2 regions of the Polaromonas sp. P1_G2 genome follow, and region 1 is predicted to be linked to the other one. Evidence: predicted binding sites of a transcription regulator. Region 1 holds the regulator's gene; the other holds the start of a gene.
The links. The regulator HrcA, encoded in region 1, represses chaperone genes, less so after heat shock. The targets are predictions, from matches to a motif close to TTAGCACTCNNNNNNNNNGAGTGCTAA.

Region 1 (5,429 bases):
GGCCTGAACACCACCTACCGCGAACTGCAGGACCTGTCCTTCCAGCACCTGCACCCCTGGCGCTATGCGACCCTGACCAAGGCGCTGCAAAAGGCGCGCGGCCGCCGGCGCGACGTGATCAAGCGGGTTCAAGGCGAAGTCGAATCGGCTTTTACCAACGCGCAGGTGCCCGTGCTGATCTCCGGGCGCGAAAAGACGCTGTATTCCATCTACCGCAAGATGGACGAGAAACACCTGTCCTTCGCCCAGGTCACCGACCTCTACGGCTTTCGGGTGATCGTGAAGGACCTGACCGCCTGCTACACCGCGATGGGCGTGCTGCACCAGCTCTACAAGCCCCTGCCCGGCAAGTTCAAGGACTACATCGCGATCCCCAAGATCAACGGCTACCAGTCGCTGCACACCACCCTGGTCGGCCCCTTCGGCACGAATATCGAGTTCCAGATGCGCACCGAGGCCATGCATGTGGTGGCCGAATCCGGCGTGGCGGCCCACTGGCTGTACAAGGCTACGGACCCGGACAGCGACGCCTCGCAGCGCCTGGGCACGCAGTGGCTGCAGTCGCTGCTCGACATCCAGCATGAAACGCGTGACGCGGCCGAGTTCTGGGACCACGTCAAGATCGACCTGTTCCCCGAAGCGGTTTATGTATTCACGCCGAAAAGCCAGATCATGGCCATGCCGCGCGGCGCGACGATCGTGGACTTCGCCTATGCCATCCACAGCGATGTGGGCCATCGCGCAGTAGCCGCCAAGGTCAATGGCGAGCAGGTACCGCTGCGCTCCGAACTGCACAACGGCGACGTTATCGAGATCATCACGGCTTCCGTCTCCAGCCCCAACCCTGGCTGGCTGGGTTTTGTGCGCACAGGCAAGGCGCGTTCCAAGATACGCCACCACCTGAAGACCATGGCGCTGTCGGAATCGCAGGACCTGGGCGAAAAAATGCTGGCCCAGGCGCTGCGCGCCGAGGGCATAGAACGCGAACGCCTGCCCGAGGACGACGAGGCCCATCACGGTACCTGGGAAAAAATCCTGCGCTTTACCGGCAACCGCACGCGTGCCGATTTGCTGACCGACATCGGCCTGGGCAAACGGATTGCCAGCATGGTCGCCAAGCGCATCGTGACCTTGCTCGCCGAGACCGGCGAAAAACCCAATGCGCTGCTGATGAGCCGCGAGCGCTACACCGCCCATGAGTCGGTGTCGCAAGGCGCCCTGGTGATAGACGGCAGCGAAGGCGCCTCGGTGCAGTTCGCGCCCTGCTGCCGGCCCATTCCAGGCGACGGCATCGTCGGCTACCTGGGCCGCGGCGAGGGCCTGGTCATACACACTGACGACTGCGCCGTCGCCAAGCGCCTGCAGCACCGCGACAGTGAGCGCTTCATCGCGGTCGACTGGTCGGACGAACCGGTGCGCACTTTTGAGACCAACCTGCTGGTCACGGTGTCCAACGGCAAGGGCGTGCTGGCACGCGTTGCGGCCGCGCTGGCCAGCGCCGAGGCCGACATCACCCACGTCGACATGGAGCAGGAGCCCTCGCACGACGCGACCGACCTGCGTTTTGGCGTAGCGGTACGTGACCGCGTGCACCTGGCTTCGGCCCTGCGCAGTGTCAAGCGCACGCCCTCAGTGCTGCGGGTTCAGCGCGCCAAGTCGACCGGCTAGCCTGCCGCTTAACCGGCCGTGCGTTCGTCGGGCGCCGGGTAGTCCACCTTGAGCACCTCCAGCGTCTGCAGGCCTTGCGGCGTCACGAGGCTCACCTCATCCCCCACCCGCGACTTGAGCAACGCCCTGGCGACGGGCGATATCCAGCTGATTTGCCCCAGGGCGCTGTTGGCCTCGTCGATGCCGAGGATGGTCACCATGCGCTCTGCGCCGCTGTCATCGGCATAACTCACGGTCGCGCCGAAAAAGACCTGGTCGCTGCCGTGGTGGATGGAGGGGTTGCTGATTTCCGCGATCTCCAACCTCTGCGTCAGGAAGCGGATGCGCCTGTCGATTTCCCGCAGGCGCTTTTTGCCGTAGTGGTAGTCGCCGTTTTCCGAGCGGTCGCCGTTGCTGGCCGCCCAGTGGACGATTTCCACCATTTTCGGCCGCTCGTTGTCGATCAGGTCCAGCAGTTCGCTGCGCAGGCGCTCATAGCCTTGCGGCGTGATGTAGTTTTTGCCGCCCGCAGGCAGGGGCGCGAGCGCGGGCTCGTCGAGTCCGGCTCCGGCACGGCGCCGAAGAACTCCTCCATCGCCTCGCGCGAAATCCTGACCGGAATGGTGCTGCCTGCGTGCGACAGGCCAAAACTCAGCCAGTCGCCGTGGTCCTCGACGTTCAGTGATCCCATGTTTCTCCTCCGGAATGAGCCTCCAGAATAGCGGAGCGGCTGGTGGACGTACAGCCCCTGAAAACCACTAAAAAGCCCTGCGCAAAGAAAAATAGCCTAGAGGGGTAAGCCTCTAAGCTATTGAAATCACTAATAAAAGTGGTGCGGCTGGCAGGAATTGAACCCACGACCCCTTGGTTCGTAGCCAAGTACTCTATCCAACTGAGCTACAGCCGCTAAGCCTCAAATTATAGCTTATTTAAATGGTAGGGCGTGAGTGACTTGAACACTCGACCAAAGGATTATGAGTCCTCTGCTCTAACCAACTGAGCTAACGCCCCACACAAGAGGGAGATTGTAAGGGCCTGCGGGGACCTGCTCACGAGCCTACTTGCTGTGGCTGAGGGCCGTACTGACCAGTTTGGAGGTGATGTCGACGATCTGGATCATTTTTTCGTAGGGCATGCGCATGGGGCCGATGACGCCCAGCGTGCCCACCACCTGGCCGTCGACCTCGTAAGGCGCCGTCACCACCGACAGCTCCTGGTAGGGAATGACCTGGCTTTCGCCGCCTATGTAGATACGAACGCCCTCGGCACGGCTGGACACGTCGAGCAGGCGCATCAGCTGCGCCTTTTGCTCGAACAGGTCGAACAGCTTGCGCAGGTTGCCCATGTCGCCGGAAAAATCGCTGACGGCCAGCAGGTTGCGCTCCCCTGAGATGACGACTTCGTCGCGCGATTCGATGGCTTCGGAGCTGACCTTGACCGCAGCCTGCATCAGCGTGGCAATCTCGCCGCGCAGCGCCTCGACCTCGTTTTTCAGGCGCTCGCGCACTTCCTCTATCGCCATGCCGGCGTAGTGTGAATTGAGGAAATTGGCGGCCTCCACGAGTTGCGACTGGCTGTAGTCGGCCTCGGTGAAGATGACCCGGTTCTGCACGTCGCCGTCGGGCGACACGATGATCACGAGAAAGCGTTTTTCGGACAGGCGCAAAAATTCAATGTGGCGGAACACCGAAGTGCGGCGCGGCGCCATGACCACACCGACGAATTGCGACAGGCTGGAGAGCATGTGCGCCGCATTGCTGAGCACTTTTTGCGGCTGGTCGGGCGCCAGCCGGGGGGCGCCTATCTGGCCCACAGCGGGAAAGGAGTCGCGCTGCGTGGTCAGCATGGTGTCGACGAAGAGGCGGTAGCCGCGCGCCGTGGGGATGCGGCCGGCCGAGGTGTGCGGGCTGACGATCAGGCCGAGCTCCTCGAGGTCGCTCATCACGTTGCGTATGGTGGCGGGGGATAGCTCCAGGCCCGAGGCCTTGGACAGCGTGCGTGAACCCACCGGCTGCCCATCGGCAATGTAGCGCTCCACCAGCGCCTTGAGAAGCAACCGCGCACGATCATCAAGCATGCCGACATTCTACGAAGCTTGGGGCGGATGTTGTGATGTAATTTGCCGATGAAATCGCAATTCCGCCATGTCGCACTGATCGGCAAGTACCACGCACAGGGTTCCCGGTCGGCGCTGGAGGACATCGCGCATTTCCTGGGCACCCAGGGCTGCGAGGTGGCAATCGAGCAGGACACCGCCAGCAACACCGGCCTCACGCAATTCCCCACACTGGACGCAGCCGGCATAGGCGCGCAGTGCGACCTGGCCCTGGTGGTCGGCGGCGACGGCACCATGCTGGGCATAGGCCGGCTGCTGGCGCAGTTCGGCATCCCGCTGGTGGGCATCAACCAGGGCCGGCTCGGTTTCATCACCGACATTGCCTTCGAGCACTACCAAGCCACCCTGATTCCCATGCTGCGCGGCGAGTACGAGGAAGACCGCCGCTGGATGATGCAGGCCAAGGTTGTGCGCGACGGCCGCTGCGTTTTCAGCGCCACCGCCATGAACGACGTGGTGGTCAACCGCGGAGCGACCGCCGGCATGGTGGAGCTTCGCGTCGAGGTGGACGGCCGCTTCGTGGCCAACCAGCGCGCCGACGGCCTGATCATCGCCTCGCCCACCGGCTCCACGGCCTACGCGCTGTCCGCCGGCGGGCCCCTGCTCCACCCCTCGATTGCCGGCTGGGTGCTGGCGCCCATTGCGCCGCACACACTGTCGAACCGGCCCATCGTGCTGTCGGACTCCGGCGAGATCACGATTGAAATCGTCGCGGGGCGTGACGCCAGCGCCAACTTCGACATGCAGTCGCTGGCCAGCCTGCTGCACGGCGACCGCATCACCGTCAGGCGCTCGGAGCACCAGATGCGCTTTCTGCACCCCAAGGGCTGGAGCTACTTCGACACCTTGCGCAAAAAACTTCACTGGAATGAAGGCGTGGCCTGAACGGCGCGGATTTATTTATGAGCCTCAAAAGCATCTCGCTTCGCGATTTCGTCATCGTCCACGAACTCGAGCTGGACCTGTCCGGTGGGTTCACGGTGCTCACCGGTGAGACCGGCGCCGGCAAATCCATCCTGATCGATGCCCTGCAACTGGCCCTGGGCGCGCGCGCCGATGCCGGCGTGATACGCGAAGGCGCGGCCCGCTGCGAGATCAGCGTCGAGTTCGACAGCCCCAAGGGCCTGGCCGCCTGGCTGGAGCAAGCCGGCTTCGACGGCGGCGACAGCCTGCTCTTGCGCCGCACGATAGACGTGCAAGGCAAAAGCCGCGCCTGGATCAACGGCAGCGCGGCAACCGCCACGCAGCTCAAGGAGATCGCCGACCAGCTGGTGGACATCCACGGCCAGCATGCCTGGCAAAGCCTGACCCGGCCCGACGCGGTGCGCGGCCTGCTGGACTCCTATGCGGACGTTTCCACGGATGAACTCTCGCGCCGCTGGCAGCAGTGGCGCCTGGCCCAGAAGACGCTGCTGGAGGCACGCGATGCCCAGGACAGCCTGCAGCGCGAACGCGAGCGACTGGCCTGGCAGATCGGCGAACTGGACAAACTCGCGCCCGGTGCCGACGAGTGGGACGAACTCAATGCCCAGCACGGGCGCCTGTCCAACGCCCAGGCCCTGCGCGACGCGGTGCAAACCGCCGTCGATGCATTGCAGGAATCCGACGACAATGCCAATGCGCTGTTGGGCCGCGCGATTGCGGCGCTGCAAAACCAGGAACACAT
Region 2 (4,121 bases), on a different contig from region 1:
ATGGAAACCGTAATCGCCGAAATGCTGTTGGATGACGGCGTACGCCTGGCCGGCGCGCGGCGTCTCGCACTCGAAACGAAAGCACTACAGACGGGACTCAACATTCCCGACGCACTCAAATCACAGTTGGATCAGTTAGTGGGTTAACAATTATTCAATCAACAGGAGTAGGCATGAAACGTCGCGACATCGTATTGGCATCAGCAGGTGCAGCCCTGACAGGCGTTCCGGGCCTGGGGATGGCTCAACAGGCCTTTCCCAAACCGGGCAGCACCATCAAGTATGTGGTCCCGTTCACGCCCGGCGGCCTGACCGACATGATGGCCCGCACGGTCGCCCAAAAGCTGTCTGAAGCGTGGAAAACTCCAGTGATTGTCGAAAACAAGGCCGGCGGAAACGCACAGATCGGCGCCGAACTGGTCGCCAAATCACCGCCCGACGGCAATACCATCCTGGCCATCACGTTGACGCACGCCGCGAACGTGTCTCTCTATCCCAATGCGGCTTACAGTTTCACCAAGGACCTGCGCCCTGTCGCCTTGCTGGCCAATTCGCCGATGCTTGTGGTTGTTCCCGCTGCCAGTCCGATCAAGGACTTCAAGGACCTGATGGCGGTGTCCAAAACCAAGCAGCTGAGCGCGGGCTCGAGCGGCAACGGTACTCCGGCACACCTGACCATGGCCTTGTTCTGCGAGCTGAACAAAACGAAGATGATCCATGTGCCCTACCGCGGCGGCGCGCCATCGATGGTCGACCTGATCGGTGGCCAGCTGGACGTGATTTTTTCCAACTATCCGGAATCGATCGCTCACGTCAAAGGCGGCAAACTGCGCGCGATCGCGATCTGCAGCCTGGGCCGGCACCCGGGGGTGCCTGATGTCCCGACTGCTTTCGAGGCCGGTATGACTGGCCTCTTTGTCGAAAACTGGACGGGAGCCATGCTCCCGGCCAAGACACCGGATGACATCGTGGACAAATTCTCGCGCGAGATGATCAAGATCATGTACAGCGCGGAAGTGGAAGAGCGCGCCAAGCAGCAAGGCTTTCGTGTCTCACAAAAGGGTTCAGAAGAGTTCGGCCGCTTCCTGAAAAGCGAAATAGACCGCTGGAGCCGGATTATCAAGACCGCGAAAATCACGCCGACCTGATCGGCAGGCACAGCCGCTAAGTACAAAGTTCGCAGGCCGCTCGCGGCCTGCGTTACGTTGTGTAAATCGCCGCTCCGGTTCTGGCGGCCTGGCGGAAAATCCGCCCCACAGGCGATCCCCGCCGCTGGAGACATACATGAACGACATAGCGGACATCCCCGATGCCGTTGCCGGGCCGCGCAAGGTTGACCAATTGCTGGCGCYCTATGGCGAAAGCCACCGGAACCCGCGCAACGAACTGATCCATTTCATCGCCATTCCGCTCATCATGCTGAGCCTGGTCGGCATGCTGTTTGCGCTGCATCCCTATGTGGCTTATGCCTTTGTCGCGGCCAGCATGGTGTACTACGCCCGTCTGTCCGCGGTGTTCTTCGCGACCATGGCGCTGTGGTCTGCGGTGTTCKTGGGCGTGATATTTGCCATGGGCTCGCTGGTGCTGCCGATCTGTATCGCCATTTTTGTCGGCGCCTGGATCTTGCAGTTCATAGGCCACAAGATAGAAGGCAAAAAGCCCTCGTTTTTTGAAGACATCCAGTATCTCTGGGTCGGCCCGCTGTTTGTACTGAGCAAGCTGTTCGCCAGGCTGGGCATTCGCTGGTGATCCATCCAGCATGCTTCCCAGCTTGAAATAGCAGCTCCCGGCTCCACCTATAAGGTTTAAACCTTTTAACGGGTGCTCCGCCTTGATCAGCAAAATCCTGCGTTTTTTCCTCAAACTGGTGCTGGGCCTGTTTGCGGCGGTGTTCGCCGTCAGCCTGCTGGTCGCCGCGCTGATCGTCGTTGCCCTCAGCCTGCTGAAGTCGCTGGTTACCGGCCGCAAGCCGGCACCTGCCATGGTGTTCGGCCGCTTCCAGCGCTACTCGCCCCAGGGTATGTGGCCGGGTGGCGCAGGCCGCGACGCCGGCAACGCGTCAGCTGACGTTGTCGACGTCGAGGTACGTGAAGTGCGCGACGACAAGCGCCTGCCCTGAGCGCSTGCCGCTTTTTCTTGCTGTCTCACCCGTTCCGGGGCATTACCAGCGTTTACATCCCGGAAACCAAAAGCTCCCGAACCAAAACCGCCCCCTTTGGTCATACTGCATACCAAGGGTTACTACTTATTAGCCTTGCGCTATCCGAGTCATTGAACCTATTGCTTAGCACTCGCTCCAACAGAGTGCTAATATTTAGCACTAGAGAAAAGGAGTTCTGCAGTGTCATATGCTCTTTCCCCCCAATCGCTGACCGCTGCCGTGGCCGTGCCCCAGACGGGCGCCGTCGCAGCCGTCAACCCTTGGTCGCTGGTTCCCCCGCTGGGCAACCTGGACGCCTATATTTCCGCCGTCAATCGCCTGCCCATGCTCACCCTGGAGCAGGAGCAGGAATTCGCCAAAAACCTCAAGGAAAACAACGATCTTGATTCCGCCGGTAAGTTGGTGCTCTCTCACTTGCGCCTGGTGGTGTCGATTTCGCGCAAATACCTGGGTTATGGACTGCCTCACGGCGACCTGATCCAGGAAGGCAACATCGGCCTGATGAAGGCCGTGAAACGCTTCGACCCGGACCAGAACGTGCGCCTGGTGAGCTATGCCATGCACTGGATCAAGGCCGAGATCCATGAGTACATCCTGAAAAACTGGCGCATGGTCAAGGTCGCCACGACCAAGGCCCAGCGCAAGCTGTTTTTCAACCTGCGCTCCATGAAGCAGGGTTTCAAGGACGACGCCGACGTGGCGACGCACCGCGACACCCTGACCGAAGGCCAGATCGACTCCATGGCGAAGACACTGAACGTCAAGCGCGAGGAAGTCATCGAGATGGAGCAGCGCATGTCGGGTGGCGACGTGCTGCTGGACCCGAGCCCCGGCGACGACGGCGAAGACGCCTTCGGCCCCATCGCCTATTTGGCCGACGCGACGCAGGAACCGACCGCGCTGATGGAATCGCGCCAGCGCGACAATCTGGCCTCGGACGGCATCACGGCCGCGCTGGAAGAACTGGATCCGCGCGCACGCCGCATCGTGGAAGAGCGCTGGCTCAAGGTAAACGACGACGGTTCAGGCGGCATGACGCTGCATGACCTGGCCGCCGAATACAAAGTCAGCGCCGAGCGCATTCGCCAGATCGAAGTCGCCGCGATGAAGAAGATGAAAAAAGTGCTTGCGGCCTACGCATAAGCGAAGACGCATAAAAGCGGAAGCCCTCCAGGCCAGCCCGCTTCACTAAGCCCGCACCCTCCACAGTGCGGGCTTTTCTTTTTGTGGGAGCCCCCGTCTCATCCGGTTTTTGCCGCAATAAATTGCCGTTGCGCACGCACGCCACTTCGCGCAGGCGTGGAAGGCCGGCGAAAATTTAAAACTTTTTTGTCCACGCACGGCCGCACAATGAATTCGTGCGGATCTTTCACGCGCTCACCGGCAAGCCCGGACGCTTTCAGCGCTTCGTGCGCGCCCTTCTCTGCGGCAACGGCATCAGGGGAGCGCTGGCGGCGTGCCTGCTGGCTTGCGTCACGCCGGGATGGGCGCAGCACGGCGCCGACGCGCGGCTGCCGGTACTCCAGCTCAACGCGCCCGACGGCCAGATTCCCCTGGCTGAACACAGCCAGTTCTGGATCGATGCGACCGGCCAGGCCGTGCTGGAGCAGGTGGAGGCCTGGGAGTACGACCTGCCGTTCGCGATGCGCCCGGCCGGCCATACCGTCATGCTGGACGGCCAGGTGATGTGGCTGCGCTTTAACGCCATGCAGCCGGACCTATCACAGCGCTGGGCGCTGGAGGTCAGCAGCGCGGGTGTAGACCGCGTGAGCCTGCACTACCGTGACGTCGCCGGAAACTGGGTCGAACAAACGGCCGGTGACAAAATCCCGGTGAGCCAATGGCCGCGCCCCGACCGCTTCCCGGTTTTCGACCTGGACAGCGAACAAACCCGGCCGGTCACCTACTTCATACGCATCGAACATGCGCGCAGGCCGTTTTCTGCGCCTCTGTTTATTTA

Region 2: rpoH (RNA polymerase sigma factor RpoH) is a predicted target of HrcA. The motif match lies at 2,285-2,311, and genes of this name have one in related genera.

What each region holds. Positions count from the first base shown of each region.
Region 1 covers NZ_JBFUBY010000150.1:7,624-13,052, forward strand. The annotation lists gene AC1D0P_RS15700 (RelA/SpoT family protein) at 1-1,668, shown strand, start outside; gene greB (transcription elongation factor GreB) at 1,677-2,183, opposite strand; gene AC1D0P_RS15710 (hypothetical protein) at 2,111-2,338, opposite strand; tRNA gene AC1D0P_RS15715 (tRNA-Arg) at 2,478-2,554, opposite strand; tRNA gene AC1D0P_RS15720 (tRNA-Ile) at 2,582-2,658, opposite strand; gene hrcA (heat-inducible transcriptional repressor HrcA) at 2,705-3,724, opposite strand; gene AC1D0P_RS15730 (NAD kinase) at 3,773-4,648, shown strand; gene recN (DNA repair protein RecN) at 4,666-5,429, shown strand, end outside.
Region 2 covers NZ_JBFUBY010000113.1:591-4,711, reverse strand. The annotation lists gene AC1D0P_RS13240 (Ldh family oxidoreductase) at 1-147, shown strand, start outside; gene AC1D0P_RS13235 (Bug family tripartite tricarboxylate transporter substrate binding protein) at 174-1,148, shown strand; gene AC1D0P_RS13230 (Mpo1 family 2-hydroxy fatty acid dioxygenase) at 1,285-1,749, shown strand; gene AC1D0P_RS13225 (hypothetical protein) at 1,832-2,119, shown strand; gene rpoH (RNA polymerase sigma factor RpoH) at 2,369-3,304, shown strand; partial or broken gene AC1D0P_RS13215 (7TMR-DISM family protein) at 3,520-4,121, shown strand, end outside.